DNA from 2 places in the Streptomyces sp. NPDC004732 genome. Region 1 is predicted to be linked to the other one. Evidence: riboswitches for the same ligand, from Rfam matches in the RefSeq annotation. Region 1 holds a riboswitch; the other holds the start of a gene.
The links. A riboswitch is a leader RNA that binds a small molecule or an ion and turns the genes downstream of it on or off. The one in region 1 is predicted to bind glycine.
Positions count from the first base shown of each region.

Region 1 (15,728 bases):
CGTGTACTTGGCCTTCGTGTCCTTGGCCTCCTTCACCGGCGAACCGGTGGGCATGGCCAGGAACTGCTCGAAGTCACCGTTGCGCTTGGGCAGCTTGAAGATGATCGTCTGGTCGTCGGGGGTCTCGATCGCGTCGAGGCCGCCCTTGTCCTTGTACGGGCCCTTGTACTTGCCCTTGGGGTCGAGCGTCTGGCGGATGTAGCCGGGACCACCGGTGATGGTGTCCGTCGCCCAGGCGCGCTCGATGCCGTACTTGATGTCCTTGGCGGTCAGCGCCGAGCCGTCCTCCCACGTAAGGCCGTCACGCAGCTTGTACGTGTAGGTCTTGCCGTCGTCGGAGATCTTCGCCGTGGAGGTCGCGAGGTCCGGGACCAGCTTCGTGCCCGCCTTGCCCGGCTTGGTGTCGTAGGTCACCAGCTGCCGGGTGTAGAAGCGCATGAAGTCCCACGTCATGCCGTAGTAGGCGCGCTGCGGGTCGGCGGAGTCCAGGTCCTGCTTGCCGACCATCTTCAGCGTGCCTCCCTTCTTCTTGGAAGGGTTGGCGACCTTGTTCAGCGCCGCGTTGTAGCCGGCACCCTTCGAGTCGCTGTCGCCACCGTCACCGCCGCCGCACGCCGTGGTGGTCACCAGCGCCGCGACGACGAGGGCCGCACCGCTGGTGAGCCGTCGTTTCGTGGAACCTGTGGGCATTTTCTCGTAACCTCCGAGATCGCGGTCCCTGGCCTTGTGCTGCCGGAGAACCATGGTTAAAGCCACCTGACATGCGGCAGGGGCAAGCCAGTTGGGACCTTCTAGCGCGTCCCCTTCGGGTCGAGCGCATCACGCAGCCCGTCGCCGAAGAGGTTGAAGGCCAGGACGGTGATGAAGATCGTGACGCCCGGGAAAACCATGAACATCGGGTCGTGCTCGTACGTCTTGAGCGCGTCGCGCAGCATGCCGCCCCACGAGGCCGTCGGCGGCTTCACACCGGCGCCGAGGAAGCTCAGGGCCGCCTCCGTGAGGATGTTGGTCGGGATCATCAGCGTCGCGTAGACGGTGATGGGGGCGACCAGGTTGGGCAGCAGTTCGCGGAACAGGATGTGGCGCTTGCCGCCGCCGAGGCTGCGGGCCGCCTCCACGTACTCGCGTTCACGGAGCGAGAGCGTCTGGCCGCGGACGATGCGGCCGACGTACGGCCAGCCGAAGAAGCCGATGACCAGCACGAGGATGGCCACGCGCACGCTGGTGCCCTGCAGGCCCAGCAGGTCGTCGGGGAGCACGGAGACCAGCGAGATGATGAAGAGCAGCTGCGGGAACGAGAGCAGCACGTCCATCACGCGGCTGATCACGGCGTCGATCCAGCCGCCGAAGTAGCCCGCGATGATCCCGAAGAGGGTGCCGAGCGCCACGGCCACGATGGCCGCGAGGAACGCCACCAGGAGCGAGATGCGCGCGCCGAAGACGATCCGGCTGAAGATGTCGCGGCCCTTGTTGGGCTCGACCCCGAAGAGGAAGTCGCCGCTCACACCGCCGAGCGCGCCCTTGGGCAGACCCGTCAGCTCGTCGAGCTTGTCCTGGTGGAAGCCGTTGGGGTCGTGGCCCAACAGGTTCACGATCAGGGGCGCGAAGATGGCGACCAGCACCAGGAGCAGCACGGTGATGCCGCCGGCCAGGGCGACCTTGTCCCGCTTCAGGCGGGTCCAGGCGATCTGCTTGAGGGACCGACCCTCGACCTTTTTCACCCCTGCATCAACTGCGGGGGCGACGTCCTGGGTCGGGTCCGCGTCCGCAGGTGTGTCATGCAATGGTGCCGTCATCGTGGCAGGGACCCCTCTCAACCGGTGGTGACCGGCCCGCACTTGCCGCTGTAGCGACGTGATCAGTCCGTCGTACGAAGGGGCGGAGGCCCCTGGAGCGGGAGTCTTCATCCACGTCGCGATCTGTTACCAGACTTGACGGGGAAAGGATGCGCAACCGTGATGCTGATCGAGGTGTTCCGTTATCCGGACGCGAGTGAACGAGGGTCGAACACGGGGCAGTTGGGTTGCAAGGCGTCACAGGGGCCCATAGGGCCCCACCTGCACCACAACGGACATCACGTCCGTCGGCGCTGCTCAGTACTGCGCGGGGTATCCGTAGCCGCCCGCGGGCGCCGGGGCCGCCTGGGCCTCACGGTCGTAGAACGGCCTGGCATTGGCTCGTAGCCACATCGCGACCGGGTCGTAATCGTCCGACATCGCGACCGTCGAGACGGGCAGGCCCTCCGGAACTGCGGGGATGGACTGCCGCATCATCGTGCGCACCGCGTCGACCGACGGCGGCGACGTGTCGTACACGTCGAGGCCGATGGCCAGATATGGCGCACCGAGCGCGGGCTGCACCCAGGCGCGGCGCAGCGAGCGGACCACGGGGGTGCGGTGCGCGTTCTGCGTCAGCAGGGCGTAGAACTGGGGGATCTCGATGCTCGGCTCGGTGAGCCTGAGCGGTCCCGCGGGCAGCGCGTCGAGGCCCGTGGCGATGCGGCGCAGATCCAGCCAGGGGATGCCGACACCGCCGCCCGGCGCGTGCGGGTTGAGCCAGAGGCCGTAGTGGTCGGGGTAGAGGGTGCGGGCGATGGCGGTGCCGCGCACCACTTCGTAGCTCCGGTTCCAGCCACTGGCGGACAGCTCCTGGGCGGAGGTCACACAGGGTGCGTAGCCGAGGCCCTCGACCTCCATGTTCCCGTACTGGGCGTCGGGGGACCCGGCCTGGCCGTGCCAGAGCAGCATCCACACCTGGTCGGTGGCGAGCGCGCGCAGCAGTGCCTCGTACGCGTCGTAACGCCCCGGCGTCACCTGGCGCAGCAACTGCTCGATGTGCCCGGCCGCGGCCGTGCCCGACGCACTCACCCGTAACCGCCCCTTCGTGACGAACTCGGTGACCCTGTGGAAGACAGAGGAATGGAACCAGCTTAAGCGGCGATCCGGTGGTAGAAAGGCCGCACCTTCGCACGCAGCCAGTCGCCCACGGGGTCCTGCGCCACGTCGAGCAGCACCAGGTTCACCGGCCATGGGACCGGGGCCTGCCCCAGGGCGCGGCCCAGCGCCTCCATGGGGAGGTCGCGCGCGTTGCCGTCCCAGGTGGACAGCTCGACGCCGACGAAGAGCGTCGGGTCGTCCGTCTCCACATGGGCCAGACAGCGGCGCGCCGTGAGCACGACCCCCGCGGCCTCGAACTCCCGTGCAGCGGCGGCCAGGAAGTCCACCGGGTCCTCCTGCCAGTCCGGCTCGAACAGCCGTACCCGGCCACCGGTGCTCGGGCCGTCGAGCTCGGTGCGGCCGGTCCGGCAGAGCTCGGCGACGGCGGGCGGCGGCAGCGGGACGCCGACGGTGCCGTCCGGGTTCAGCGCAATGCCCAGCTGCGGGGGGAGGCCGCGGGCGAACTCGACGGCGGGCGCCACGGTGCAGCCCATCCGGTCGGCCGCGTCGCCGAGGGCCTGGCGGAACTGCTGCTCGGAGGTGAAGACGGGGACGTACGCCTGGCCCTCGATCTCCAGGGTCGGCAGGTCCAGGGTGCCGCTCTCGGGGCTGCCGCCGCTCGGCAGCGGTATCCAGAGGTGGCTGCGGCCGAGCACCTCGACGATGCGGCCGCCCGCGGACGCGGGGGCGCCGAGTGAGGCCGCAAGGACCTCCTCCAGTTCGTTGCCCGGCCATCCGCCGTACGGATGGGCATGTGCCTGCGCCGGAAAGTCCATCTGTCCAACCCCTGCTCGCGACCGCTCTGCCTGCGGCTCGAACCCTAACGCCGGTCGGCTCAGCGGTCGAAGGCGATCACCCGCAGCACCCGCGCGGCCGCCCGGTCGAGCAGCACGGCCGAGCGGCAGCCGAACGGCAGGTCGCCGCGCTCGGTGGCGGCGACCAGCCGGCCGACCGTCCTGCGGTGGCGTGCGAAGGCGTACCGCGAGACGCCGCGGCCGCGCTCGTGCTGGCCCCGCAGCGCCGTGTCCACCGGGACGTCGAGCATCAGCAGGTGCAGGGCCGTGCCGCGCCTGGCGGCCTCGCGGGCGAGCCAGCGGCGCACCCAGGTCTGGGTGCCGCAGTCGTGCACGACGACGCTCTCACCGGAGCGGAGGGTGCGGCGCAGCGTGGCGTAGTGCGCGAGGCGGACCAGGGGGCGGTAGACCGCGTAGGGCAGCAGGCGGGGCATCCGGTCGGCCCAGCGGTCGCGGGTGTCCTGGGAGTCGATGCGCGGGCCCGTGACGGCCTGCCGCATCAGGGTCGATTTTCCGCCGCCGGGCAGCCCGGAGACGACGACCAGGTCGCCCGCGCCGAACGTGAGGCGGTGCGGGCTGTGACCGGCCCGCTGCCGCAGATCGCGGACGACGGCGGCGGGCAGCCGACCGCAGCTCTCCGCGGCCGGGGCAGGAGCCTGCTTGGGCAGTGCCACCCCCGTGGAAGTGGCATAGAGACTCGTCCTGCTGCGCACCGTGATCGGCCTCCCCATAGCGGTCACGTACTGCTTCCCCCGCAAGTGTAAAGAGAAGGTAATGCGGCACAAGAGCACTCCGGAGTGACGGAACCCGCTGCCGGGCACGGGTCCCCCTGAACAGAGTCGCGTGCAATGATGTGCCCGCCAACTCCATACAGGCCGTTTGAATCCGCGCGGGAGAGTCTCCGGAACCCAGCTTGTGCTGTGGGCCCGGGGCGCCGAAGGAGCAAGTCCCTCCCTTGAATCTCTCAGGCCCCGTACCGCGCGGGCGAGGCACATCTGAAAAGCGGACCGCCCCGGCGGTCCCACCCAAGGTGCAAGCCGGACTTCTCGGATAGCGAGACACTCCCGGCGAACCTCTCAGGTTCCGATGACAGATGGGGAGGATCGACCTCGCCCGTCATGCCCTGGGAGTTCCCTTCATGAGCACTGCCCCCCGTCTGACCGCCCTAGATGCCGTGCATCGCGCGCTCGGCGCGACCATGACCGACTTCGCGGGCTGGGACATGCCGCTGCGGTACGCCAGCGAGCGCGACGAGCACAACGCCGTGCGCACCAAGGCAGGGCTCTTCGACCTGTCGCACATGGGCGAGATCACCGTCAGCGGCCCCGAGGCCGTGGACTTCCTGAACTTCGCGCTGGTCGGCAACATCGGCTCCATCGGCGTCGGCCGCGCCCGCTACACCATGATCGTCGCCGCGGACGGCGGCATCCTGGACGACCTGATCGTCTACCGGCTCGGCGCGCCGGAGGCCCCCGAGTACATGGTGGTCGCCAACGCGTCCAACGCCCAGACCGTCCTGGACGAGCTGAGCGCCCGCGCCGAGAAGTTCGACGTCGAGGTCCGCGACGACCGCGAGGCGTACGCGCTGCTCGCCGTCCAGGGCCCCGAGTCCCCCGGCATCCTGAAGTCGCTCACCGACGCGGACCTGGACGGCCTGAAGTACTACGCGGGCCTGCCCGGCACCGTCGCGGGCGTCGCCGCCCTCATCGCCCGCACGGGCTACACCGGCGAGGACGGTTTCGAGCTCTTCGTCGCCCCCTCCGACGCGGAGCAGCTGTGGGGCGCGCTGATGGAGGCGGGCACGCCCGTCGGCATGGTCCCGGCCGGTCTCTCCTGCCGCGACACGCTGCGCCTGGAGGCGGGCATGCCGCTGTACGGGCACGAGCTGACCGCCGAGCTGACGCCGTTCGACGCGGGCCTCGGCCGGGTCGTGAAGTTCGAGAAGACCAGCCAGTCGGACACCTTCCTCGGGCGTGCCGCGCTCGCCGCCGCCGCCGAGCGCGCCGAGACCGCGCCGCCGCGCAAGCTGGTCGGCCTGATCGCCGAGGGCCGCCGGGTCCCGCGCGCCGGTTTCCCGGTGGTCGCGGACGGCAAGGTGATCGGCGAGGTCACCTCCGGCGCCCCGTCCCCGACGCTGGGCAAGCCGATCGCGATCGCGTACGTCGACGCGGAGCACGCCGCTCCCGGCACCGAGGGCGTGGGCGTGGACATCCGCGGCACCCACGAGCCCTACGAGGTCGTGGCGCTGCCGTTCTACAAGCGCCAGAAGTGACCCCCCGCACATCTTTCCCGTTCCGCAGCACCCACCCGCGTACAGGAGAATTCAGGTCATGAGCAACCCCCAGCAGCTGCGTTACAGCAAGGAGCACGAGTGGCTGTCGGCCACCGAGGACGGTGTGGCGACGGTCGGCATCACCGAGCACGCGGCCAACGCGCTCGGTGACGTCGTCTTCGCCCAGCTCCCCGAGGTCGGCGACACGGTGACCGCGGGCGAGTCCTGCGGCGAGCTGGAGTCGACCAAGTCGGTCAGCGACCTCTACGCCCCGGTGACCGGCGAGATCGTCGCGGCCAACCAGGACGTCGTCGACGACCCCTCGCTGGTCAACTCCGCCCCGTTCGAGGGCGGTTGGCTGTTCAAGGTGCGCATCTCGGGTGAGCCGGACGACCTGCTCTCCGCCGATGAGTACACCGCCTTCACCGCCGGCTGACCCATACCGATAGGGATCGTGTGATGTCGCTTCTCAACACCCCCCTCCACGAGCTGGACCCGGACGTCGCCGCCGCCGTCGACGCCGAGCTCCACCGCCAGCAGTCCACCCTCGAAATGATCGCCTCGGAGAACTTCGCTCCGGTCGCGGTCATGGAGGCCCAGGGCACCGTCCTCACCAACAAGTACGCCGAGGGCTACCCCGGCCGCCGCTACTACGGTGGCTGCGAGCACGTGGACGTGACCGAGCAGATCGCCATCGACCGGGTCAAGGACCTGTTCGGCGCCGAGTACGCCAACGTCCAGCCGCACTCGGGCGCCTCCGCCAACCAGGCCGCCCTCTTCGCGATCGCCAAGCCCGGCGACACGATCCTCGGCCTGGACCTGGCGCACGGCGGCCACCTCACCCACGGCATGCGCCTGAACTTCTCCGGCAAGCAGTTCAACGTGGTCGCCTACCACGTGGACGAGGCCGGTCTGGTGGACATGGCCGAGGTCGAGCGCCTGGCCAAGGAGAACAACCCCAAGGTGATCATCGCGGGCTGGTCCGCCTACCCGCGCCACCTGGACTTCGCCGAGTTCCGCCGGATCGCCGACGAGGTCGGCGCGAGGCTGTGGGTCGACATGGCGCACTTCGCCGGTCTGGTCGCCGCGGGTCTGCACCCCAACCCGGTGCCGTACGCGGACGTGGTCACCTCCACCACGCACAAGACGCTCGGCGGCCCGCGCGGCGGCATCATCCTGGCCCGCGACAAGGAATTCGCGAAGAAGCTGAACTCGGCGGTCTTCCCCGGCTTCCAGGGCGGCCCGCTGGAGCACGTGATCGCGGCCAAGGCCGTCTCCTTCAAGGTCGCCGCGACGGACGACTTCAAGGAGCGCCAGCAGCGCACCCTGGACGGCGCCCGCATCCTGGCCGAGCGCCTGGTGCAGGACGACGCGAAGGCCGTCGGCGTCGACGTCCTGTCCGGCGGCACGGAGGTGCACCTCGTCCTGGTGGACCTGCGCAACTCCGACCTTGACGGCCAGCAGGCCGAGGACCGTCTCCACGAGGTCGGCATCACGGTCAACCGGAACGCGGTCCCGAACGACCCGCGCCCCCCGATGGTCACCTCCGGCCTGCGCATCGGCACGCCCGCGCTCGCCACCCGTGGCTTCCAGGAGGACGACTTCCGCGAGGTCGCCGACATCATCGCCGAGGCCCTCAAGCCGGGCTTCGACGCGGCGTCCCTCAAGACCCGCGTGACCGCTCTGGCCGACAAGCACCCCCTGTACCCCGGCCTGAAGTAGTTCCGTACTCTCTGTTTGTACGCTTTTGTTCGTACGTACGAAACATCGGGGCACCCCGCACACTGGAGAGTGAGCAGGGTGCCCCGCACCACGTCCCGCCCAGATCCCGCACCGCCTTGTACTTCTGCACTACCCCGGCAGACAACGGCGTCTACCAACCACCATTGGAGTTCCCGTGGCCATCTCGGTCTTCGACCTGTTCTCGATCGGCATCGGCCCGTCCAGCTCCCACACGGTCGGTCCGATGCGCGCTGCCCGCATGTTCGCGAGCCGCCTGAAGAACGAGGGCCTGATGGCCCACACCTCGGCGATACGGGCCGAGCTCTACGGCTCGCTCGGTGCGACAGGACACGGCCACGGCACCCCGAAGGCCGTCCTGCTCGGCCTGGAGGGCGAGTCGCCCCGCACGGTGAACGTGGAGGGCGCCGACGACCGCGTCGAGGAGATCAAGAGCGGCGGGCGCATCAATCTGCTCGGCATGCACGAGATCGACTTCGATTTCGACGAGGACCTGGTCCTGCACCGCCGCAAGGCCCTGCCGTACCACGCCAACGGCATGACGATCTTCGCGTACGACCGTGAGGGCGCCCTCGTCCTGGAGAAGACGTACTACTCCGTCGGCGGCGGCTTCGTGGTCGACGAAGATGCCGTGGCGGGCGACAACCCGATCGTGCCGGACGACACCGTCCTCAGGCACCCCTTCCGCACCGGCGACGAGCTGCTCCGCCTCACCGAGGAGACCGGTCTTTCCATCTCCGCGCTGATGCTGGAGAACGAGAAGGCGTGGCGCACCGAGGACGAGATCCGCTCGGGTCTGCTCGACATCTGGGGCGTCATGCAGGCGTGCGTGTCCCGCGGCATGTCCCGCGAGGGCATCCTGCCGGGCGGTCTGAAGGTCCGCCGTCGCGCCGCGAACTCGGCACGGCAGCTGCGCGCCGAGGGCGACCCGCAGGCCCGCGCCATGGAGTGGATCACGCTCTACGCGATGGCGGTGAACGAGGAGAACGCCGCGGGCGGCCGGGTCGTGACCGCCCCGACGAACGGCGCGGCGGGCATCATCCCCGCGGTCCTGCACTACTACATGAACTTCGTGCCCGGCGCCGACGAGGAGGGCGTGGTCCGCTTCCTGCTCGCGGCGGGCGCCATCGGCATGCTCTTCAAGGAGAACGCCTCGATCTCCGGCGCCGAGGTCGGCTGCCAGGGCGAGGTCGGCTCCGCCTGCTCGATGGCGGCGGGCGCGCTCGCCGAGGTCCTGGGCGGCTCCCCCGAGCAGGTCGAGAACGCCGCCGAGATCGGCATGGAGCACAACCTGGGCCTGACCTGCGACCCGGTCGGCGGACTCGTTCAGATCCCGTGCATCGAGCGCAACGGCATGGCGGCGGTCAAGGCCGTCACCGCCGCGAAGATGGCGATGCGCGGCGACGGCTCCCACAAGGTCTCCCTCGACAAGGTCATCAAGACCATGAAGGAGACCGGCGCCGACATGAGCGTCAAGTACAAGGAGACCGCCCGGGGCGGTCTCGCGGTCAACATCATCGAGTGCTGAGCGGCTGAGCGGTCGAGCCGCGGACGACGAGTTCCGGCTCGAAGAGGAGCTCGCCGGGGTGCGTCTGGGTGCCCCGGATCTGGGCGCACAGCAGGTCGACCGCCGCGCGGCCCATCGCCTCGATGGGCTGTCGCACCGTCGACAGGGGCGGCTCGGTGCAGGTCATGAAGGCCGAGTCGTCGAAGCCCACGACGGAGACGTCGGCGGGGACGGAGAGCCCCCGCCTGCGGGCCGCCCTGATGGCCCCGAGGGCGAGCGGGTCGCTGCCGCACACGATGCCGGTGACCCCGCGCTCCATGAGGCGCGCGGCGGCCGCCTGGCCGCCCTCCAGCGAGAAGATCGACCGCTCCACGAACTCCTCGGGCAGCTCCGTGCCCGCGGCCCGCGCCATGTCCCTGGCGGCCGCCAGCTTGCGGCGCGAGGGCATGTGGTCGGCCGGGCCGAGCACCAGGCCGATCCGCTCGTGGCCGAGCGAGGCGAGGTGGCGCCAGGCCTGCTCGACGGCGACGGTGTCGTCGCACGCCACGCAGGGGAAGTCGAGGCCGTCGATCGACGCGTTGATCAGGACGACCGGGATGTTCCGCTCCGCGAGGCGCCGGTAGTGGTCGTGCGGCGCGTCGGCCTCCGCGAAGAGGCCGCCCGCGAAGACCACGCCGGAGACGTGCTGCTGGAGCAGCAGGTCCACGTAGTCGGCCTCCGAGACCCCGCCCCTGGTCTGGGTGCAGAGCACGGGGGTGAGCCCCTGCTGGGCGAGGGCGCCCCCGATGACTTCGGCGAACGCGGGGAAGATCGGGTTCTGCAGCTCCGGCAGAACGAGGCCGACGAGCCGGGCCCGCTCGCCGCGCAGCTGCGTCGGCCGTTCGTAGCCGAGCACGTCCAGGGCCGTCAGCACGGACTGTCGGGTCGCGGCGGAGACGCCGGGCTTGTCGTTGAGGACACGGCTGACCGTCGCCTCGCTGACCCCCACCTTCTTCGCAACTTGAGCAAGTCGTCGCGTCATGGGCGCAAGAATAGCGCAAGGCCTGCAAGCCAGTTACGTAAACGGCCGCCCGGAATCCGGACGGCCGTGCACGCGTGCGCCTCCCTTACAGGTCAGGTGCAGGTCAGATGCCGGTCAGGGCTGCATGGTGAGCTTGAACGTGGACGTGTCGTTCTTGATGTCCTGCCCGTTGTTGCTCAACTTGGGCCGTACGAAGGTCGCTTCACCGACCGCGGGCCCCTGGCCCGCCTCCGGCAGCTCGTTGACGTAGATGCCGATGGGCGCGCCGGTGATGGAGACGTCCGTGAAGACGGTGTCCTTCACCGGGAACTCGGGAGTGCTGCCCGTGTACTTGGTCTGGAACATCACCCCGTGGAACGTCGGGTCGACGATGTCGACGTTGTTCACCCGGATCCCCTGGAAGACCTTCGACGCGGAGAACGCCCAGATGGCCGGGAAGTCCTGGCCCTTCCAGAAGGTGCCGCCCGCCCGTTCGATCGTGATGTTCTCGAAGGTGGTCGGATCCTTCCCGAAGCCGTTCATCGGGTAGCCGAAGTCCAGGGAGCTGATGGTGATCCCGGAGTAGACGAGGGTGTCGGCGATCCGGCTGTTGCGGAAGGTGTTGTTGTAGCCGCCGTAGACGGCGAAGCCCGCCGCGCGCCAGGTCAGGAGCGAGGTCAGGTTCTCGTAGACGTTGTCCTTCATGTCCGCGCCGCCCGCGTCGATGGCCGAGAAGAGGGCGAAGCTGTCGTCGCCCGTGGCCCGCGCCTCGTTGTTGGCGACCCGGTTGTCCGTACTGCCGTTGGTCATGTTGATGCCGTCGGCGAACATGTTGCGGATCCGCGAGTTCTTGATGGTCATGCGGTCCGTGTTGGCGCCCCAGTAGAGGCACACCATGTGTTCGTTCCAGATGTCGTCGATGGTGATGTCGGAGACGTTCTGGAAGTCGAAGACCTTGCCGGGTCCGTCGATGCGGGACGTGTAGTTGCCGAAGTAGGCGAAGCCCGAGAAGGACGAGCCCTTGGCGCTCGCCTCGGCACGGAATCCGACGTCCGTGTTGTCCTGGGACTTCGGTGCGTGGAACCGGGTGAACCAGGGCCCGGCGCCGACCACCTGGACGGCCTTCCCGTAGACCTGGAACTTGTTGCTCGTCTCGTAGTCGCCGGGCGGCAGATAGACGCCCGTCAGCTTTCCGCTGGTGTCCATGCGGACCTTGTCCAGGGCGTTCTGCACGTCCTGGTGGCCGAATCCGGCGGGCACCACGTACGAGCCGGGGTCGGGGTTGGCCTTCGCCGCCACCTGCTCCAGGTCGACGAAGTCGATGGCGTAGCGGGAGGTGTTGGCGCTGTCCTTCTGCAGCTTGATCCTGCTGCCCGCCTTGACCGTCCCGTCGAGCATGACGTGCGCCTCGTCGTAGATGTGCCGGGCCGGACCCGCTCCCGGCGAGTTGCCGGGCGAGGCCTCGTCCCCGTACAGCCAGGCGTACTTGGAGGTGAGGTCGATGGCCTTGCGGAAGACGCCGTCCACGTACACGTTCAGGGTCGCCTGGGTGCCTCCGCCGCCCGCGGCGTCCGGGATGGAGAAGCGGGTGACCAGGGTGTTGGTGTCCTGCTTGGCGGTGAACTCCACGGACTCGCCCGTCGAGTTCAGGGTGACGGCCTTGCGGCCGGAGGCCTCGCCCGCCAGGTCGCCGATGGTGCGGTTGGGGCCGACGGTCCTTGCGCCGCCCGCGAGGACGCCGTCCTCCGCCTCGTAGGTGTCGTAGGGCATGTCGGCGCCGCGGCCGACGAACAGCGAGTGGGTGCTGGTGTTGTTCGCGCGCTTGACCGGCAGTTCGTTGGCGTCGTCGGCGATGACCGTTCTGATCGAGAAGCGGCCGTCGCCCGCGGTCCAGGTGCCGAGCTTGACCGGTGCCGTGGTGTCCCCCGCGCCGATCACCCCGTTGTGCTCGCCGGTCAGGGTCTTCACTGTGGTGCCCTTGTCGTCCTGAAGGATGAGCTTGATGCCGTGTGCTCCGGACGCGGACGCCTGGGTGCCCTGGTTCTTGATCGCGACACTGAAGGTGACCTCCTTGCCCTTGGAGGGCGCGGACGGCGTCCAGCTCACCGGAGAGGCCAGCAGGTCGGCGGAGTCGACCGGCTTGACCACCAGCGGACTGGCGCTGGTGGAGGTGTTGTTGCCCTCGTCCTGCTCGATCACCTCGTTCTTGGTGTCCACCTCCGCACTGAAGGGGTACGACCCCGCATCGCGCGCGCCGGTCTTGGCGCTCACGGTCGTCGACTCGCCCGCACCGAGCGCGCCCACGGACGCGGTGCCCGCCTTGTCGCCGCCGAGGCGGAAGGCGGCGTCGGTGGCCGTCGAGGCCTCGGTGCCGCGGTTGTGCACGGTCGCGGTCAGGGTGAGCTCGTCGGTCTCGGTCGGCTTCTCCGGCGCGTACGACAGCTTGGTGATCTCCAGGTCGGGGTTGGCCGCCGGGGCGCCCATGACCTGGAACTCGGCGACCTGCCCGGCCGTGGCGCCGCTGTTCGCGGTGAACCGCAGGCGCACGTCGGCGACCTTGGCCGACACCGGGACGGTGACGGTGTTCTGGTTGCCTGACGGACTGAAGGAGTACTCCTTCTCCGCCACCAGCGAGGTGAAGTCGGCGGCCCTCTGCTCCCGGCCGAGGACCTCCACCTTCTGGGTGCGCGCACCCCACCCGGCGTCCGGGTTGAGCTTGACGACGACCGCGTCGACGTCGGCGTTGGCGCCGAGCTTGACGGTCACGGTGTTGGGGTAACTGCCCGCGGCGCCCTCCCAGTAGGTCGACGTCTGCCCGTCGTTGGCGTTCTCGGCGACGAAGGTGTGGATCACCGACGAGGCCGTGATCGGCTTGCCCTCGGCCAGGTTCTTGTTGCCGCCGCCGGGCCGGGTCACGGTGCTGCTGTGCGCGGAGACGTTTCCGGCCGCGTCGCGGGCCCGCACCGTGTAGGAGACCGTGACGTTGGCGGGACGGGTGTCGGTGTACGTCGTCACGTCACCGGCCACGGACTTCAGGAGCTTGCCGTCCGCGTACACGTCGTACGCCGTGACCTTCACGTTGTCGTCCGACGCCCCCCACGTCAGCTTGATCTCACCGCTGGACGGCTGGCCGAGGGTGAGGTTCGCGGGCGCGGTCGGCGCCTGCGTGTCGCCCGACTCCCCCTTGCGGGTGACGGAGTTGCTGTTGGCCGAGGCGTTGCCCGCGGCGTCCCTGGCCCGCACGTAGTAGGTGACGGTGGCACTCGTGGGCCGTGTGTCGGTGTACGTGCGCACGTCACCGGCGACGCTGGTCAGCAGCTCCCCGTTGGCGTAGACGTCGTACGCGGTCACGCCCTTGTCGTCGTCGGAGGCGTCCCAGGCGAGCTTGATCCGGCCCGGCTCCGGCTCGGCGAGGGCGAGGTTCTTCGGCGCGGTGGGCGCCTGCGTGTCGCCGCCCGCCGGGCCGTAGATCTCCAGCTCGGACAGCTGGCCCGCGGGCTGCGCGGTGTTGGCGGTGATCAGGACGCGGACGTAGCGCGTGGTGACCGTGTCGAGGGCGAGGGTCGCGGAGTGTTCGGAGGCCGCGGTGAAGGCGTACTCCTTCGACGCGGTCAGGTCGGTGAACCCGGAGCCGTCCGTGCTGCCCTGGATCTTGAGGGTCTGGCTGCGGTCGCCCCAGCCGTCGGGCAGGCGGAGGACCACCTCGTCGATCCGTACCGAGGAGCCCAGGTCGGCCTGGATCCACTGCGGCAGCTTGCCGTTCTCGCTCTCCCAGTAGCTGTCGCGGTTGCCGTCGTTGGCGTTCGCCGCGGTGTACGTCTGGGTGTGGCCGGACGCCTTGAGGGTCTTGCCGAGCGCCAGGTTCACGGAGGCGTCGGCGGCGCCGTGCACCTGCAGTTCGGCGAGTTGGGCGGCGGGCCAGCCGGTGTTGGCGGTGATGTGCACCCGGACGAAACGGGTCTGGGCGGACGGGAAGCGGATCGTCACCGTGTTGGCGGAGCCGGGTTCGAAGGAGCGGGCCCCGGACGCGGCGAGGGTGCTGAAGCCGCTGCCGTCGGGGCTGCCCTGCACGGACAGGGTCTGCTTGCGGGTCTCCCAGGCGGGCGGCAGCTTGAGGACCACCTCGTCGATGCGGGTGGCGCGGCCGAGGTCGACCTGTACCCACTGCGGCAGGTCGGACGACGAACCCTCCCAGTACGTACCCGCGTTGCCGTCGGTGATCTTCGCGGCGCCGTAATCCGCCTTGGCGCTGCTCGCCTTGGCGGGCTTGCCCGCGGCCAGGTCGGGGCCGCCCGCCGCGGACGCGGGCAGGGCGGGCAGGCCCAGAAGGAGGAGTGCCGCGGTGAGGGCGGCGGCGAAGGGCCGCCACCACCTGTGGGGTCTTCGGGCTCCGCCCTGTGCGGCTCTGATGGGTCTCATGGCTCGTGCGACTCCCTCGCTCTCGTGGGCACGCAGATTCTCGCGTGAAGAAGTGGGAGAATTGCAGAGAACTGTCGAGTTGACTACAGCGGACGCGAATGTTGTGACCGCCCGCTCGACCGAGGTTCGCGCCCATCTGGCCACCGCGAGCGGCCGATTCAACGGCGTCGTAGATGTTCAAGCCCCCACGCGTCGCCCTGCCTCGGTGATGCGATCCAGTTTTTGCAATCTTCGTACAAGTTATTGCGCACCTGGTTGCGACGGTGGTTATGTATGCGCCGCACCACGCGGCACCCACAGCACGGACGTACAGCACGACCCGGAGGGGGTCTCCCGATGTCATCCACGAGCAGCCGAACACTCTCGCTCGCCACCGCGACCGTTCTTGCGCTGGTGGCGCTGACCGCATGCGGCACCAGCAGCGACGGTGCCGAATCGGATTCCGGCGGCAAGGTGAAGCTCGACGTCAACGGGCAGCCGCCCAAGACCCAGGCCTTCGAACGCAAGCTCTACGACAAGCACGTGCAGCAGTTCGAGACGGCCAACCCGGACATCGACATCGTGCCCCACGAGGGCTTCATGGACCCGAAGACGTTCAACGCGAAGCTCGCGGGCGGCAAGCTCGAGGACGTCTTCTACGTGTACTTCACCGACACCCGGTCCCTGATCGAGAAGAAGCAGGCCGCGGACATCACGGACGCCGTCAAGGACATGCCGCACCGCGGCGACCTCCAGGACCCCCTGATGAAGATCTTCCAGGACGAGGAGGGGCGGCAGTACGGACTGCCGACGTCGAACTACTCGATGGGACTGGTCTACAACCGCGCCCTGTTCAAGAAGGCCGGTCTCGACCCCGACCGGGCGCCGAAGACCTGGGCCGAGGTCCGCAGCGCCGCCAAGAAGATCGCCGCACTCGGCGACAACACCGTGGGCTACGCCGACTTCTCCAAGAACAACCAGGGCGGCTGGCACTACACGGCGGAGCTGTACTCCCGCGGCGGCCGGATCGCGACGGAGAGCGACGGCAAGTGGAAGGCCGCGTTCAACACACCCGAGGGCA
Region 1 covers NZ_JBEXJR010000005.1:384,619-400,346, reverse strand. Annotated here, with positions in the region: gene ABZV77_RS17245 (ABC transporter substrate-binding protein) at 1-690, opposite strand, end outside; gene ABZV77_RS17240 (ABC transporter permease) at 792-1,796, opposite strand; gene ABZV77_RS17235 (enhanced serine sensitivity protein SseB C-terminal domain-containing protein) at 2,094-2,867, opposite strand; gene ABZV77_RS17230 (enhanced serine sensitivity protein SseB) at 2,930-3,712, opposite strand; gene ABZV77_RS17225 (AAA family ATPase) at 3,772-4,461, opposite strand; glycine riboswitch at 4,611-4,719, shown strand; gene gcvT (glycine cleavage system aminomethyltransferase GcvT) at 4,869-6,002, shown strand; gene gcvH (glycine cleavage system protein GcvH) at 6,061-6,438, shown strand; gene glyA (serine hydroxymethyltransferase) at 6,462-7,724, shown strand; gene ABZV77_RS17205 (L-serine ammonia-lyase) at 7,900-9,270, shown strand; gene ABZV77_RS17200 (LacI family DNA-binding transcriptional regulator) at 9,257-10,270, opposite strand; gene ABZV77_RS17195 (discoidin domain-containing protein) at 10,385-14,668, opposite strand; gene ABZV77_RS17190 (extracellular solute-binding protein) at 15,005-15,728, shown strand, end outside.

Region 2 (15,728 bases), on a different contig from region 1:
CACTTCAGGCAATGATTGCGTGCCGAAGTTTCCATTGTGGTAATGCCTGGTGGCTTCGCAGGATGGAGGCATTCCCACCCGGCCCCGCCCGGTCCGAACCGGCCCCCCATTGAGGAAGCTTTCATGATCGTCATCACCGCACCCACCGGGAACATCGGCAGCCACTTGCTCCCCCGGCTCCTCGAGTCCGCCCCGGCCGAGGAAACCCTGCGCGTCGTCGTGCGCGACCCGGCGCGGCTCCCCGCCGACGTGCGCGAACGCGTCGAGGTGATCACCGGCTCGCACGGCGACGCCAAGGTCGTCGACCGTGCCTTCGAGGGCGCCGACGCCGTCTTCTGGGTCGCCCCCCCGGACTCCTCCCTGACCCCGGAGGCAGGCTTCAGCGGCTTCGCCCGTCCCGCCGCGCAAGCCCTGGCCTCCCACGGAGTCGGCCACGTCGTCGGCGTCTCCGCACTCGGCCGCGGCACCCCGGTCGCCGACCGCGCCGGACTCGTGACCGCCTCCCTCGCCATGGACGACGTCATCGCCTCTTCCGGCGTCGCCTACCGCGCCCTGGCCAACCCGTCGTTCTTCGAGAACCTCCTGGAAGAGGCCGACTCGATCCGGGAGACCGGCGTCTTCACCGACTCCGTCGACGCGGACCGCAAGGCGCCGCTGGTGGCCGTCGCCGACATCGCCGCCGCGGCCGCGACCCTGCTCCTGGACCGCACCTGGACCGGCGTCGGCAGCGTGCCCGTCCTCGGACCGCAGGACCTGTCCCCCGCGGACCTGGCCCGCATCATGACCGCGCAGCTCGGACGGCCGGTCCGTTACGAACGCCAGTCCTACGACGACCTGCGCACGACCCTCGTCGGCTACGGCCTCGACAAGACGTTCGTCCAGGGAATCGTGGACATGAAGCGCGCCAAGGACGACGGACTGGATGCCGGAGTGCCCCGCACCGACGCGTCCTCGTCCCCCACCACCTTCGAGCAGTGGTGCGCGCAGGTACTGAAGCCCGCCGTACTCGCCTGACACCGCTCCGGGCCGACGTCCGGCCCCACACCTTCGCCAAGTTCTTCAAGAAAGAGGCACCCCATGCCCGTCGAGGCACCCAAGACACCGGTCACGGCATTCATGCTCGTCAAGACCACACCCGAATGGCTGGCCCTGACCGTCCAGGAACGGGTGGAGGCCTTCACCACCCAGGTCGTCCCCACCATCAAGGCCAGGACGACGGGCGTCAGGTCCCGCTTCTACGACACGGAGTTCTACTCCGCGCGCGTCACCGACGTCTGGGTCTGGGAGGCGGACGACCACAACGCCTACCAGCTCCTGATCGACGCCCTGCGCGAAACCCCGTTCTGGGACCGCTACTTCGAGGTGGTCGACCTCCTCGTCGGCACCGAGAACGGCTACGCGCGTACTTACGGAGTCGACGCCGTCACCACCATCAGCACCTGACCACCTGACCCGTCTCCCCGCACCGAGGAATTCGTTCGCCGCCCGAGGTGATCGCTTCTAGCCTGCGTCATGTGATGACGGCTGAAGAGGTGCTGTCCGTCCTGACCCTGCTGCGGCGGGCACAGGTCGACGTCTGGATCGGCGGAGGGTGGGGGATCGACGCCCTGATCGGCGAGCAGACCCGGGACCACCGCGACATGGACCTGATGCATCGGCAGGATCAGGAAACCGTCGTGGTGGCGGCTCTCTCCGAGGCGGGGTTCGTGGAGAGCCTGAACCAGCGGCCCATCCGATTCGTGGTGACGGCTTCGGACGGCCGGGAGATCGACCTTCATCCGCTCGTCTTCGCCGACGACGGCTCGGCGGTTCAGGCCTCACCCGAACCGGAGCGCCCTTTCACCTATCCCGCCTCGTGCTTCGTGACAGGCACCATCGAGGGAACGCCCGTCCCGTGCCTGTCCGCCGAACAGCAGGTCTACTTCCACCAGGGATACGAGCCCAGGGACCGCGACCGGCACGACATGGCGCAGCTCCGCCGAGCCTTCGGGATCGCCACCCACTTCGTATAAGACACCCCGCCACGCAGAACGAGCCGACGAGCGAACCTCCGGCAGGCCAATCACTCCCCTCAACCAGTCCAGTGAATCCAGATTGGACTTACCCCGCGCACTCCACAGCCCTCTACCGTGATCCCCATGCCGACTTCCCACCGCATCCGCATCGTCGACGCCTTCACCGACCGCCCGTTCGCGGGCAACCCGGCCGGGGTCCTGCTCCTCGACGCCTTTCCCGACGACACCTGGCTGCAGCACGTGGCCAGGGAGGTCAACCACGCGGAGACCGCCTTCGCCCACCCGCTGCCCACGGGCGGGGACGCCGACTGGGCGCTGCGCTGGTTCACGCCCACCACCGAGGTCGACCTGTGCGGCCATGCCACTTTGGCCACGGCACACGTCCTGCACGCCACGGGCGCCGCCTCGGGCACCGTCCGCTTCACCACCCGCAGTGGCGTCCTCACCTCGACCGCGCACGAGGACGGCACCCTCACGCTCGGCTTCCCGACCGCCCCGCTCACCGCGGCCGAACTCCCCGACGGCATCGCCGAGGCCCTCGGCGCCGAGCCGCTCCGCGCGTACGACACGGGCCGGAACGTAGGCGACCTGCTGGTCGAGCTCGCCGACGAGAAGACGGTCAGGTCGCTCGCCCCGGACCACAGGGCCCTCGTCCGGTACTCCGAGCGCGGCATCATCGCCACGGCCGCGGCCGAGGATCCCTCCCTCGGCTACGACTTCGTCTCGCGCTGCTTCTTCCCGCGCGTCGGCATCGACGAGGACCCGGTGACGGGCAGCGCTCACACCGCCCTCGCCCCCTTCTGGTCCGAGCGCCTCGGCCGCACCGAACTGACCGGCCTGCAGGCCTCGGCCCGCACCGGCCTGGTCCGCACGGAGCTCACGGGCGACCGCACCCTCCTGACCGGCCGCGCGGTCACGGTCATCGAGGGCGAGCTCTTCGCCTGACAGCACGAGAGCCCGAAGGGCCGAAGGGCCGAAGGCTCAGAGGCCCCGAGGCCCGGACAGCACGGTGGGGACGTACGAGAATCACGTACGTCCCCACCGGCTCACACACGTCCCCCTCCGCCTCACGAAGGCGTAGGCAGCCACCCCACCTTCCCCGCGAGCAGCCCGTATCCGACGAACGCGCCGATGTCGAGCAGGGAGTGGGCCACGACCAGCGGGCCGACCCGCCCCCACCTGCGGTAGAGCAGCGCGAAGACCACGCCCATCGCGAGGTTTCCGACGAACCCGCCGATGCCCTGGTAGAGGTGGTACGAGCCGCGCAGCACCGAACTGCCCACCAGCGCCGCCATGGGCGTCCACCCCAACTGGCCGAGCCTGCGCAGCAGATACCCGACGACGATCACTTCCTCAAGGACCGCGTTCTGCACCGCGGACAGCACGAGGACGGGGTACTTCCACCACACTTCGGGCAACGCCTCCGGCACCACCGTGAGGTTGAAGCCGAGCCCGCGGGCCGCCAGATAGAAGGCGATCCCGGTGCTGCCGATCACCGCGGCGATCGCGGTGCCGCGCCCCAGATCCGGCCATGGCCGGGTCCGGTCGAAGCCGATCGTCCGCAGCCCCTCCCGTTCGCGCAGCAGGAAGTGCGCGACCAGCGCGACCGGCACCAACGCGGTCGTAATTCCGAACAATTGCCATGCGAGATCCAGCCAAGGCCGACCCGGCGCGGCCGACGCGTTCATCGTGGCCGCCTGGTCCTTCAGACCGCCCGGTTTGGTGACCGACCCGACAAAGCTGATCAGCGCGGACACACCGCTCGCCCCGAGCGAGAGAGCCAGTACGAGCAGCGTCTCATCCCTCAGGATCCGTCGTGACGGCCCGTCCGCTGGAAAAGAACCGGCCATCGGCCCCGGCTCCGCTTGCACTTACGCCTCCAGTTGAGTAATCCCGCCTCATCCCCATCCTCGCCCCGCTAGGGTCTCGAAAGAAGTTACGAAGATCGTGCGCGACAGGCCGAGGGGGACGGACGCCGATTCCAGGCGCACAGGCCCCCTCTTTCCTTGCTTCATCTTCCAAGGAGGGGCACCACCGCCATGGGACGTCACAGCTTGCCCGATGAGCACGGAACGGCAGCGCCCGGCCCCCGAGCGCAGGCACGCGGACGCACGGTCGCCATCGCCACGGCGCTCGTCCTCGTGGTGGCGGGAGGCACGGCGGCCGCCGTCAGCGCCGGTCTGCTCTCCTTCGGCGGCTCCTGCGGCGACGACGCGGTCAGCCTCGACGTCGTCGCCGCTCCTGCCGTGTCCCCCGCCCTGCGCGAGGCGGCCGACGAGGCCCGCGAGCAGGAGATCACCTCGGACGGGCACTGCATCGACGTGCGGGTGACCGCGCGCGACTCGTACAAGGTCGCCGCCGAACTCCGCTCCGGCAAGGGCGATCCGGAGTACGACGTGTGGGTGCCGGACTCCGACGTCTGGGTGCAGCGCGTCGGCATCGGAGGCAAGCAGAGCAAGGTCTCCCCCGCGGGCAACGTCGCCTCCTCGCCCGTCGGCATCGGCATGGTGCCGTCCGCCGCCGAGTCGCTGGGCTGGCCCAAGAAGACGTACGACTGGCCGGAGTTGACCACCGCCGCGACGAAGGGCGACAAGCTGCGCCTGGGCGCGGCCGACCCCGCGCGCAGCGCGACCGGCCTGCTCGCCCTCGCCAAGATGGGCGCGTCCGCGAAGAAGCAGGGCGGCAAGGAGGGCGACACCCGGGCCGCCGCCCTGGCGAAGGCGCTTGCGGCCCGCACCACCGACAGCGACGGCCGACTCCTCGACACCCTGGCCCGCGACGGCTCCGGCACCGAGCAGGGCAACCCCCGCCGCAACCAGGCCCTGATCCTCTCCGAACAGGCCGCATACGCGCACAACGCGTCGGCGGGCGAGGAGAACAGCCTCGACCTCTTCTACCCCAAGGACGGCTCGCCCCGGCTCGACTACCCGTACACGCTGGTCGAGGACGACCGGATGTCCACCGACACGAGCCGGGCCGCCCTGCGCTTCATGACGATGTTCAGCGATGACGAAGGCCGCCGGATCCTGACGGAGCACGGCTTCAGGACCGACCCCGACCAGCCCTCCGACAAGCTGGTCACCGCCGCGGGCGGCCGCACCCCGCAGCCCTACGCGGACGAGGCCACGGACCCGCCGTCGGACAAGCAGCTCCAGGAGACCCTGGGCATGTGGACGATCACGGTGCAGAGCGCCCGGCTCAACACCGTCGTCGACGCCTCGGAGTCCATGGCGCAGTTCGTGCCCGGCCGCAACCAGTCCCGCATGGAGATCACCAAGGCCTCGCTGCTGAGGGCCCTCGCGGGCTTCACCGACGAGGACGAGATCGGCCTGTGGGAGTTCGCCACCCGGCTGGACGGCACCCGCGACTACCGCAAGCTGGAACCGACCCGGCGCCTTGGCGACCGCAAGGGCGGCGCCACCCACCGCGACGAACTGTCGGACGCCTTCAGCAGCCTGCAACCCGTGCCGGGCGGCGCCACCGGTCTGTACGACACCACGCTCGCCGCCTACAAGGAGGCCCGGTCGACGTACGCGCGCGGCAAGTTCAACGCCCTGGTGATCCTGACCGACGGCGTCAACCAAGACCCGGGCAGCATCTCGCGCAGCTCCCTGATCTCCCAGCTGGAGGAGATGTCGGACCGCGAGCACCCGGTGCCGATCATCGCCATCGCGGTCGGCCCGGAGGCGGACAAGGACGAGGTCCAGCAGATCGCCGAGGCGACCGGCGGCTCCGGCCACCAGGTCGACGACCCGGCGCAGATCCACGCGGTCATCCTCAAGGCCATCATGGAAGCGGGCAGCAACCAGGGCTGATGCTCAGCCCAGGACCGCCGGTTCGCGCAGCCCCACCGGCCATGTGTGCACCGGCTCTCCCCTGTGCATCAGCTCGCTGTACCGCTTGGTGGTCGCGGCCAGCGCCTGCTCCCTGGACATCCCGCCGTCCAGGGCCCGGTGGTACGTCGTGGCCTGCCAGGACGCGCCGTTGACCCGCCGCCTGCACCGCTCCTCGATCACGCCGAGGTACAGGTCGCGGTCGGCGGCCTCCACGCCCCACGCGTCCAGCCCCGCCGCCGCGAGCGGCAGCAGCTCGTCGCGTACGAGGTGGACGGCCGCCACCTCGGTGGTGCCGCCGAGCCTGCCGCGCCGGGGCCACTGCAGCCTGGCGTCGATGCCGTGGCGGCACGCGACGTCGAAGTTGCGGGCGGCGGCCTCGAAGGGCAGCCGGGTCCACACGGGCCGCGCCTCCTCCGCGAGCGCCCGCACGAGCCCGTAGTAGAAGGCGGCGTTGGCGATGACGTCGGTGATGGTGGGGCCCGCGGGCAGTACGCGGTTCTCCACCCGCAGGTGCGGGACGCCGTCGGCGATGCCGTACACCGGGCGGTTCCAGCGGTACACGGTGCCGTTGTGCAGGACGAGTTCGCCGAGCCGCGGTACGCCGCCGGCGTCTAGGACACCCAGCGGGTCCTCCTCCTCCATCAGGGGCAGCAGCGCCGGGAAGTACCGCAGGTTCTCCTCGAAGAGCTCCAGCGGCTTGGTGATCCAGCGCTCCCCGAACCAGGTGCGCGGCCGCACGCCCTGGACCTGCAGCTCGGGCGGCCGGGTGTCGGTGGACTGCAGGAACAGCGGCGGCCGCGACTCGCGCCACAGCTCACGGCCGAACAGGAACGGCGCGTTGGCGCCCACGACGATCTGCGCGGCCGCGATCGCCTGCGCCGCGTTCCACACGTCGGCGAACCGGGCGGGCGTGACCTGCAGGTGCAACTGCACGGAGGTGCACGCCGCTTCGGGCGCGATCGACGCCGAGGTGCAGGTCAGCCGCTCCACACCCTGGATGTCCAGCGCGAAGTGTTCGCCGCGTGCCGCCACGATCTGGTCGTTCAGGAGGGCGTAGCGATCGACGTCGGAGAGGTTCGCGGAGACGAGGTCGGCGTCGTTCAGGGTCGGCAGAATGCCGATCATGACAATCCCGGCGGCGAGCTCGTTCGCTTTCCTGTGCGCATAGTTGAGGCCCGTGCGCAGTTCCTCGGCGAGCCGGTCGAGAACGCGGCCACCGAGCCGGTGCGGGGCGATGTTGACTTCGAGATTGAACATTCCGAGTTCCGTCTGGAAATCCCGGCTCGCGATGCGCTCAAGTACCTGCGCATTCAACATCCTCGGCAGCCCGTCGGGCCCGGCGAGATTCAGCTCGATCTCCATGCCCATGAGATTCTTGGGCCGATCGAATCGCTCCTCCTTCAACATCCGCTCCAGCCCCGTAAGACACGCCCGGAGCTTGCCTCGGTAGTGGTGCCTGTCGGCCAGGTCGAACGTGCCCGCCGCGACCTTCTCCCCCATCGAAGCGTCCCTCCTCGAACGGGCAGCCCAGGGTCCGGCCGCTGTGTACGGGGGATGATGCCCAGGCAATGTGATCGATAACGCCCCGCGCGGGACCCCCGACCAGTACGCTCGACGCGGCGGTTGTCCGGCACATTCACCAGGCATGCGGCACGATGCAGATTCTGTACCGAAGCGCCTGGTCAAAAGCACCGGCAGAAATCGGCCGACCGCGCGCATCGGGGAATACGAGGTCACGACCCCGAGACCCGCACTAAAACGGCGTAAAGGCCCGCACAAGGACGTCTCAATAAGTCCTTGCTCGCAATATCCACTGCGTCTAGGTGAAACACCCATCGAACATGGCTCGTATAAACTCCGCAATCTAGGCAGAGAGTTGGCGCTCGCGGCCCCAGCCCCCGCCCCTCTGACCCAGAGCTGACAGCGCCGTCACGCACCTGCCCCCGGCTCCACTGTGCCTGTCGAATGAGAGAGGCGACCCACCATGCCGCTGCATGTCCCCCCGGCTCCCGCGCCCGCCCTGCGCAGCGTTCTCGCGGCACTCGGTTCCCCCACTGCCGTAAGCGAGGCCCGCACACCGTCCCTGCGTACCGCCCAGGGACCCGCGATCCCCGAACTCCCCCTGCCCGTCCACGTGTTGGACCACATCACCCCACAGGCCACTTCACCCACCCGACTGGCCGGCTGGCGCTTCCTGATCCGCTGCGCCGAGCGTTCCGTCGCCGCGGCCGACGCGATCCTCACCCCGGACGGCTGGGCGTTCTCCCATTTCTTCGAAGGGCCCTACATCACCTCCACCGAACGCGCCCTGCGCCACGCGGAGGCCATGCCCATGCCGTGCCAGCCGCGGCTGCTCTCCGTGCCCGAGCTGTATATGCTCACGCTCTGGCTGCACCGCGACTGCACGGACGACGGCGCCGAGGGCTCGCTGGCCGCCACCGATCTGCTCGTGCCCTTGGCCCCCGCCCCGCCCGGCATCGCGGCCCACCGCCCGCACCGCGTCGCCGAACTCCTTCCGATGCTCAACCACCGTCTGACGCCGGCACCGCTGCTGAGCTCACCCGCCTGACAGCGCCCCGCACGCTTCCTGTGCCCCGCAGCCCCCCGGCCGCGGGGCACAGCGCTGCCCACCCAGGTGGACTAGCCCGGTCAGGCCACCCCGAACCACCCGAAGAGTCAGGGAAGTTGGGCTGAACCGTCCGGGCGGGTGATACGTCCTTAAGCAGTAGGAGCCGCTGCGGCAAAATCCCTGCGGATTGACGCCCGGAGGGCAACACTGGGATCGGACCAACTACAACGGGGGGCGGTTATGAATACCGCATCGAGCCACAGGACCGACGTCACAGCCATCTCATCGCAGCGAAAGAACCCTTCCATGTGCCAGCACCAACCACCGTGCCCGACAGCCGACTCCGCCGACCGGGAGGCCGCGCTGCTCGCGGCCAGCCACCCGGAGCAGGGCTGGAGCCTGCTGTGCAACGGCGTCCTGCTCTTCGAGGACACCGGTGAGCTGCTGCCGGACGGCCAGATCATCGCCCCGCACCGACCGCTGGGCACCGACCAGATCATGACGGCGGCCTGAGCACTGGCGCATCCGCACGAGCGCACGGCATCGCCGCACGGCACCACAGCATCACGGGAAAGACGAGGGGCCGGCCCGGAGAGAAGTCTCCGAACCGGCCCCGACGCATGCCCGCTCCACACGGGCGCCTGCATCAGTCCTCGTACGCATCCAGCGGCGGGCAGGAGCAGACGAGGTTCCGGTCGCCGTACGCCTGGTCGATGCGGCGCACCGGCGGCCAGTACTTGTCCGCGACGACGACACCGGCCGGGAAGACCGCCTCCTCGCGGCTGTAGCCGTGCTCCCACTCACCGCTCAGCGCGGCGGCGGTGTGCGGGGCGTTCCGCAGCGGGTTGTCCTCGGCGGTCCACTCGCCGGAACCGACCTTCTCGATCTCCCGGCGGATGGCGATCATCGCCTCGCAGAACCGGTCGATCTCGCCCAGGTCCTCGCTCTCCGTCGGCTCGATCATCAGGGTGCCCGCGACCGGGAACGACATGGTCGGCGCGTGGAAGCCATAGTCGATGAGCCGCTTGGCGATGTCGTCGACACTGACACCGGTCGCCTTGCTGAGCGGCCGCAGGTCGACGATGCACTCGTGCGCGACGAGACCGGCGGGGCCGGTGTAGAGCACCGGGTAGTGCGGCTCGAGGCGCTTGGCGATGTAGTTGGCCGAGAGCACCGCGACCTGGGTGGCCCGCTTGAGGGCCTCGCCACCCATGAGGCGTACGTACGACCAGGAGATCGGCAGGATCCCGGCGGAGCCCCACGGCGCCGCGGAGATCGGACCGACGCCGGTCTCGGGACCTGCCGCGGGCTGCAGCGGATGGTTGGGCAGGTACGGCGCGAGGTGCTCGCGCACACCGACGGGGCCGACGCCGGGGCCGCCGCCGCCGTGCGGGATGCAGAACGTCTTGTGCAGGTTGAGGTGCGAGACGTCGCCGCCGAAGTGGCCCGGCTTGGCGAGGCCCACCAGCGCGTTGAGGTTGGCCCCGTCGACGTACACCTGGCCGCCGGCCTCGTGCACCGACGCGCAGATGTCGGCGACGTGCTCCTCGAAGACGCCGTGCGTCGAGGGGTAGGTGATCATCAGCACGGACAGCTCGTCGCGGTGCTTCTCGATCTTGGCGCGCAGGTCCTCGACGTCGATCTCGCCGTCGTCGGCGGTCTTCACGACGACGACCTTCATGCCCGCCATGACGGCGCTCGCGGCGTTGGTGCCGTGCGCGGAGGACGGGATGAGGCAGACGGTGCGCTGCTCGTCGCCGTTGGCGCGGTGGTACCCACGGACCGCGAGCAGCCCCGCGAGCTCACCCTGCGAACCGGCGTTCGGCTGCAGGGAGACCTTGTCGTACCCGGTGACCTCGGCGAGACGTTCCTCCAGCTCGCGGATGAGCGTGAGGTAGCCCTGCGCCTGCTGGGCGGGCGCGAAGGGGTGCAGCTGGCCGAACTCGGGCCAGGTGACCGGCTCCATCTCGGTGGTCGCGTTGAGCTTCATGGTGCAGGAGCCCAGCGGGATCATGCCGCGGTCGAGCGCGTAGTCGCGGTCGGCGAGCTTGCGCAGGTAGCGCAGCATCGCGGTCTCGGAGCGGTACTGGTGGAAGACCGGGTGCGCCAGGTAGTCGTCGCCGCGCAGCAGGCCCTCGGGCAGCGTGTCCGCGGTGGCGGCATCCAGCTCCTGGACATCGGCCTCGACCCCGAACGCGCCCCACACGGCGGCCAGCGTCGCCCGCGTCGTGGTCTCGTCGCAGGCCAGGGAGACGTGGTCGGCGTCGATCTGGTGGATGTTCACGCCGCCTTCGCGGGCGGCGGAGACCAGCTCCTCGGCCCTGCCCTCGACGCGCACGGTCAGCGTGTCGAAGTACGCGCCGTGGACGACCTCGACGCCTCCGGCGGTGAGCCCGGCGGCGAGCAGCGTCGCGTACCGGTGGGTGCGCCGCGCAATGGACTTGAGGCCCTCGGGCCCGTGGTAGACGGCGTACATTCCGGCCATGACGGCGAGCAGCACCTGAGCGGTACAGATGTTGCTGGTGGCCTTCTCGCGGCGGATGTGCTGCTCACGGGTCTGCAACGCGAGCCGGTAGGCCTTGTTGCCGTCGGCGTCGACGGAGACACCGACGAGGCGCCCCGGGAGGCTGCGCGCGAACTTCTCGCGCACCGCCATGTATCCGGCGTGCGGGCCGCCGAAGCCCATCGGCACGCCGAAGCGCTGCGTCGTGCCGACGGCGATGTCGGCGCCCAGCTCGCCGGGCGAGGTGAGCAGGGTGAGGGCGAGCAGGTCGGCGGCGACGGTGACGACGGCGCCGAGCTCGTGGGCCTGGTCGATGAGCGGCTTTATGTCCCGTACGACACCGGAGGCGCCCGGGTACTGGACGAGCACGCCCACGACGCCACGCTCGGCGACCTCGGCCGGAATGCCCTCGCTCAGATCGGCGACGACGATCTCGACGCCGGTGGGCTCGGCGCGGGTCTGGATGACGGCGATGGTCTGCGGCAGGGCGTCGGCGTCGACGACGAAGACGCCGTTCTTGACCTTGCCCATGCGGCGCGACAGAGCCATGGCCTCCGCGGCGGCGGTGCCCTCGTCGAGGAGCGAGGCCCCGGAGGTGGGCAGGCCGGTCAGCTCGGCGACCATCGTCTGGAAGTTGAGGAGCGCCTCGAGCCTGCCCTGCGAGATCTCGGGCTGGTACGGCGTGTAGGCGGTGTACCAGGCCGGGTTCTCCATCACGTTCCGCAGGATGACCGGCGGGGTGAAGGTGCCGTAGTAGCCGAGTCCGATCATGGAATCGAGGACCTGGTTGCGGTCGGCGAGGGAGCGCAGCTCGGCCAGCACTTCGGCCTCGGTACGCGCGCCGGGCAGGTTCAGCGCCTCGGCATTCTTGATCACATCCGGCACCGCGGCGGCCGTCAGCTCGTCGAGCGAGCCGTACCCGACCTGCGCGAGCATCTTGGCCCGCGCTTCCGCATCGGGCCCGATGTGCCGCTGCTCGAAGGGGATGCCCGCTTCGAGCTCGGAGAGCGGGATGCGATTGGTGGCAGTCATTGCGGAGGCCTCCTGGTCTGCACGACCTGCGAGGGGTACCACGGCGCGGGTACCCGGACGGCCTCCCCCTCTGTCATGTCAACCTGAGAGCTTCACAGGCCCGTCTTGCGACAGATCTGCTTTCACCGTCGGTGAGGAAGGGTTCCGAACGTGCCCGCCCGACGCCCGCCCTGCTTTCCAGAGTGACCTCGTCCGTGCGGTACGGGTGCCTGAGAGATTCCGGGGAGGATTTGCTCCTTCGGCGCCTCCGGGAAGTACATTCCGGAGAGCTCTCCCGCACGGGGTCAGCAGCCAGGCGCCAGCCTACCAGCGAGGACCAGGACCGATCCCTCGAGTGGCCACCTGCCCCGAAGTGCTCTTTCGTAGTGACTACGAATGATTAAGGATGAGTTACGCCCGTTTTCGACAAGCCGCGACCAGCTGGAGGGCCCGTGCAGACCGATATCGATCCGCGCAACCTGATCGGCCGCAAGGCGTTCGACCGGAACGGGGCGAAGATCGGCACGATCGACGAGGTCTACCTCGACGATGCCACCGGCGCACCGGAATGGGCAGCCATACGCACCGGTCTCTTCAGCCGGGACGCCTTCGTCCCCCTGGAACCCAGCGAACTCGTCGAGGACGGCACCCTGCGCATCCCCTTCGACCGGGCCCTGATCAGGGACGCCCCGGACTTCGGAGTGGGCCGCCACCTCTCCCCCGAGCAGGAGCTCCAGCTCTACCACCACTACGGCCTGGACACGACGCCCCCAGGGACCCCGCCCGCCGTGCCGCCCCCGGACCAGAACTTCGGCCACGTCGCGGGCACAGAGACCCCCTGAAGCCACCTCATCCGGAGGCGGCGGCTGGGGGCGCAGCCACCAGCGGCAGCGGCTCCGCAGGCGCCAGCTCCGGGTCGTCCGTACGGAACGTCCGCACCCGCCCCGGCGCCGAAAGGGGCGTCTCGAAGCGCACCGTCACCCGACCCAGGCCGCTTCCCTGCACCCACCCGTGCCCGTACTCGGCATGCCGCACGTCGTGCCCGGCCGACCACCGTCTCTCCACCGGCGCCACCGGCTCTTCGGCACCCTCCTTCTCCGGCCCCTCGGGCCGCCCCGCCTCCCCGGACACGGCCTCGTCGCCCTCGCCCGGAGAGGCCCCTTCCGCCTCGGCCTCCACCGCCGCCTGAGCCTGCTGCGCCTGCGCGAAGAGGTCCTCCTGCGTGTAGTCCGCGAGGCCCGTGACGCCCACTCCCAGGAGCCGGACCCCACCCGTGGTGTCCACGGCCTCCAGCAGCCGCGCCGCGGCCTCCTGCACCACCCCGGGGTCGTCCGTGGGCCCACGGAGCGTCTCGGAGCGCGTCAGCGTGGAGAAGTCGAACCTGCGCACCTTCAGCACGATGGTCCGCCCCGAGTGCCCCGCCGCCCGCAGCCGCTGCACACACCGCTCGGCGAGCCGTGCGACCTCCGCCCTGACCCGCACCCGGTCGTGGATGTCCACGTCGTACGTGTCCTCGACGCTGACCGACTTCGACTCCCGCTCGGCCACCACGGGCCGCTCGTCGTGCGCGAGCGCCATCGCGTACAGAGAGCCGCCGTGGGCCTTCCCCAGGAGCCGTACGAGCTCGTCCTCACCGGCCTCCGCGATCTCGGCGACCGTGAGGATCCCGGCCCGCCGCAGATGGTCGCCCGTGGCAGGCCCCACGCCGGGCAGCGTCCGCACCGACATCGGGCCCAGGAGCGCCCGCTCCGTCCCCGGCGCTATGAGCTTGAGCCCGTCAGGCTTGGCCTCCTCGGAGGCGATCTTCGCCAGCATCTTGGACACGGCGAGCCCCACCGACCCGCAGAGCCCCGTCACCTCTCTGATGTCCGCCCGCAACCGCTCCCCCACGGCCCTGGCCGACTCCGCGTCGTCGGCGACGCCCCCCGCCTCCAGGTCCACGAAGGCCTCGTCCAGGCTGAGCGGCTCCACCAGCGGCGACAGCTCCCGAAGCAGCCCCATCACCTGCTCGCTGACCTCGCGGTACAGCCCGAAGCGCGGCACGAGATAGGCGGCATTGGGCGCCAGCCTGCGCGCCTGCCCCATGGGCATCGCCGAGTGCACGCCGAAGCGCCGTGCCTCATAGGAAGCGGTGGCCACCACACCACGGGGCCCAAGACCGCCCACCACCACGGCTTTTCCGCGCAGGCTCGGCTTCGCGGCCTGCTCCGCGGACGCGTAGAAGGCATCCATGTCCAGATGCAGAATCGTCGGCGCGCTTCTCACACCTCTGATGCTGCCTTACGCCACTGACAACGCGGCTTCAGACGGCCCTGTTGCGCCTTCTGGCCAGCTCATCGGCCGGATTGTGCCCGACGAGCGTCTCCCCGGTGTCGATGCGCTCGCCGTGCAGCTGGGACAGCGCGGCCTCGACGTCGCGCCAGACGACGCCCACGGCGATCCCGAAGACTCCCTGCCCGCCCTGGAGCAGGTCGTGGACCTCGCTGGACGTCGTGCACTCGTAGACCGTCGCCCCGTCGCTCATCAGCGTCATCCGCTCGAGGTCACGGAACCCGCGCTCCCGCAGGTGCTGGACGGTGGTGCGGATGTTCTGCAGCGACACCCCGGTGTCGAGGAAGCGCTTCACGATCTTGAGGACGACCACGTCGCGGAAGCTGTAGAGGCGCTGTGTGCCGGAGCCGCCCGCGGCCCGCACACTGGGCTCCACCAGGCCCGTACGGGCCCAGTAGTCGAGCTGCCGGTAGGTGATGCCCGCGGCCGCGCACGCGGTGGGACCGCGGTAGCCGACCTGCTCGGTCTGTGCCGCATCCTCGGACGTAGCGTCCCCGCTCCCCTGGACCGCCATCGGTCGGTTCGGAGAGGGATCGGCCGCACCGCCGTGGATCGGGTACGGACCGCCCATCGCCGTACCGTCGCCGCTGCTTCTCACGCCGACCTCCCTCCTTGACCTGCCTTCTCGACGGTAGGCAGTCGCCAGGGGCTCGTCAACGATCGCCACACTCGGCACGCCGAGTGATAATCACCCTGAGAGTGGTTTTCCGTGCCTCACCGCGGGGAAAGGCTAGCCGAATGGCCGGATACGGGCCGCCGGAAGTGGCTCACTGGCTGTTGGTGCCGAAGTCCTCGGGCGAGATCTGGTCGAGGAACTCGCGGAACTTCTCCACCTCGTCCTCCTGCTCGTCCGGGATCGCGATACCGGCGTCGTCCAGGACGCCGTCGCTTCCGTAGATCGGCGTCCCGGTGCGCAGCGCCAGCGCTATGGCGTCGGACGGCCGCGCACTCACCTCGACACCGCTGGCGAAGACCAGCTCCGCGTAGAAGACACCTTCTCGCAGGTCAGTGATGCGCACTTCGGAGAGCTCCTGGCCGACCGCTTCCAGCACGTCCTTGAAAAGGTCATGGGTCAGCGGTCGTGCGGGGGCCATGCCCTGCTGCGCAAAGGCAATGGCGGTCGCCTCACCTGGTCCGATCCAGATGGGGAGGTACCGGTCGCCTCCCACTTCACGCAGGAGCACGATCGGCTGGTTGGAGGGCATTTCGACCCGGACACCTACGACGTCGAGCTCGTTCACACAGCAACCCTAGGACGTGGCTGGCAGGTTTGGGTAGTCGGGCACCCGCCGAGTAACGGCCGGGAGCGGTCCAGTCAGGGCAATCTGACGCCGAGCGCGGTCTGTACGAGCGCCGAGTGCAGCCTGCCCGTGAGGCCCGCAAGCTCTTTGGTCCGGGCCTCGGCATGCGCCCTGGTCTGCGGATTGCGGTGCCGCCGCAGTGGGGCGACCACCTGGTCGACG
Region 2 covers NZ_JBEXJR010000014.1:163,371-179,098, forward strand. Annotated here, with positions in the region: gene ABZV77_RS34840 (NAD(P)H-binding protein) at 124-1,014, shown strand; gene ABZV77_RS34845 (darcynin family protein) at 1,078-1,443, shown strand; gene ABZV77_RS34850 (amino acid transporter) at 1,518-2,012, shown strand; gene ABZV77_RS34855 (PhzF family phenazine biosynthesis protein) at 2,139-2,960, shown strand; gene ABZV77_RS34860 (type II CAAX endopeptidase family protein) at 3,083-3,886, opposite strand; gene ABZV77_RS34865 (substrate-binding and VWA domain-containing protein) at 4,055-5,830, shown strand; gene ABZV77_RS34870 (glutamate--cysteine ligase) at 5,834-7,351, opposite strand; gene ABZV77_RS34875 (hypothetical protein) at 7,836-8,420, shown strand; gene ABZV77_RS34880 (DUF5999 family protein) at 8,727-8,933, shown strand; gene gcvP (aminomethyl-transferring glycine dehydrogenase) at 9,067-11,955, opposite strand; glycine riboswitch at 12,143-12,242, opposite strand; partial or broken gene ABZV77_RS34890 (PRC-barrel domain-containing protein) at 12,387-12,767, shown strand; partial or broken gene ABZV77_RS34895 (DNA polymerase IV) at 12,683-14,199, opposite strand; gene ABZV77_RS34900 (MerR family transcriptional regulator) at 14,237-14,863, opposite strand; gene ABZV77_RS34905 (bifunctional nuclease family protein) at 15,033-15,506, opposite strand; gene ABZV77_RS34910 (MerR family transcriptional regulator) at 15,581-15,728, opposite strand, start outside.
Region 2: linked by a shared signal. The riboswitch ahead of gcvP (aminomethyl-transferring glycine dehydrogenase) and the one ahead of gcvT (glycine cleavage system aminomethyltransferase GcvT) in region 1 are both predicted to bind glycine.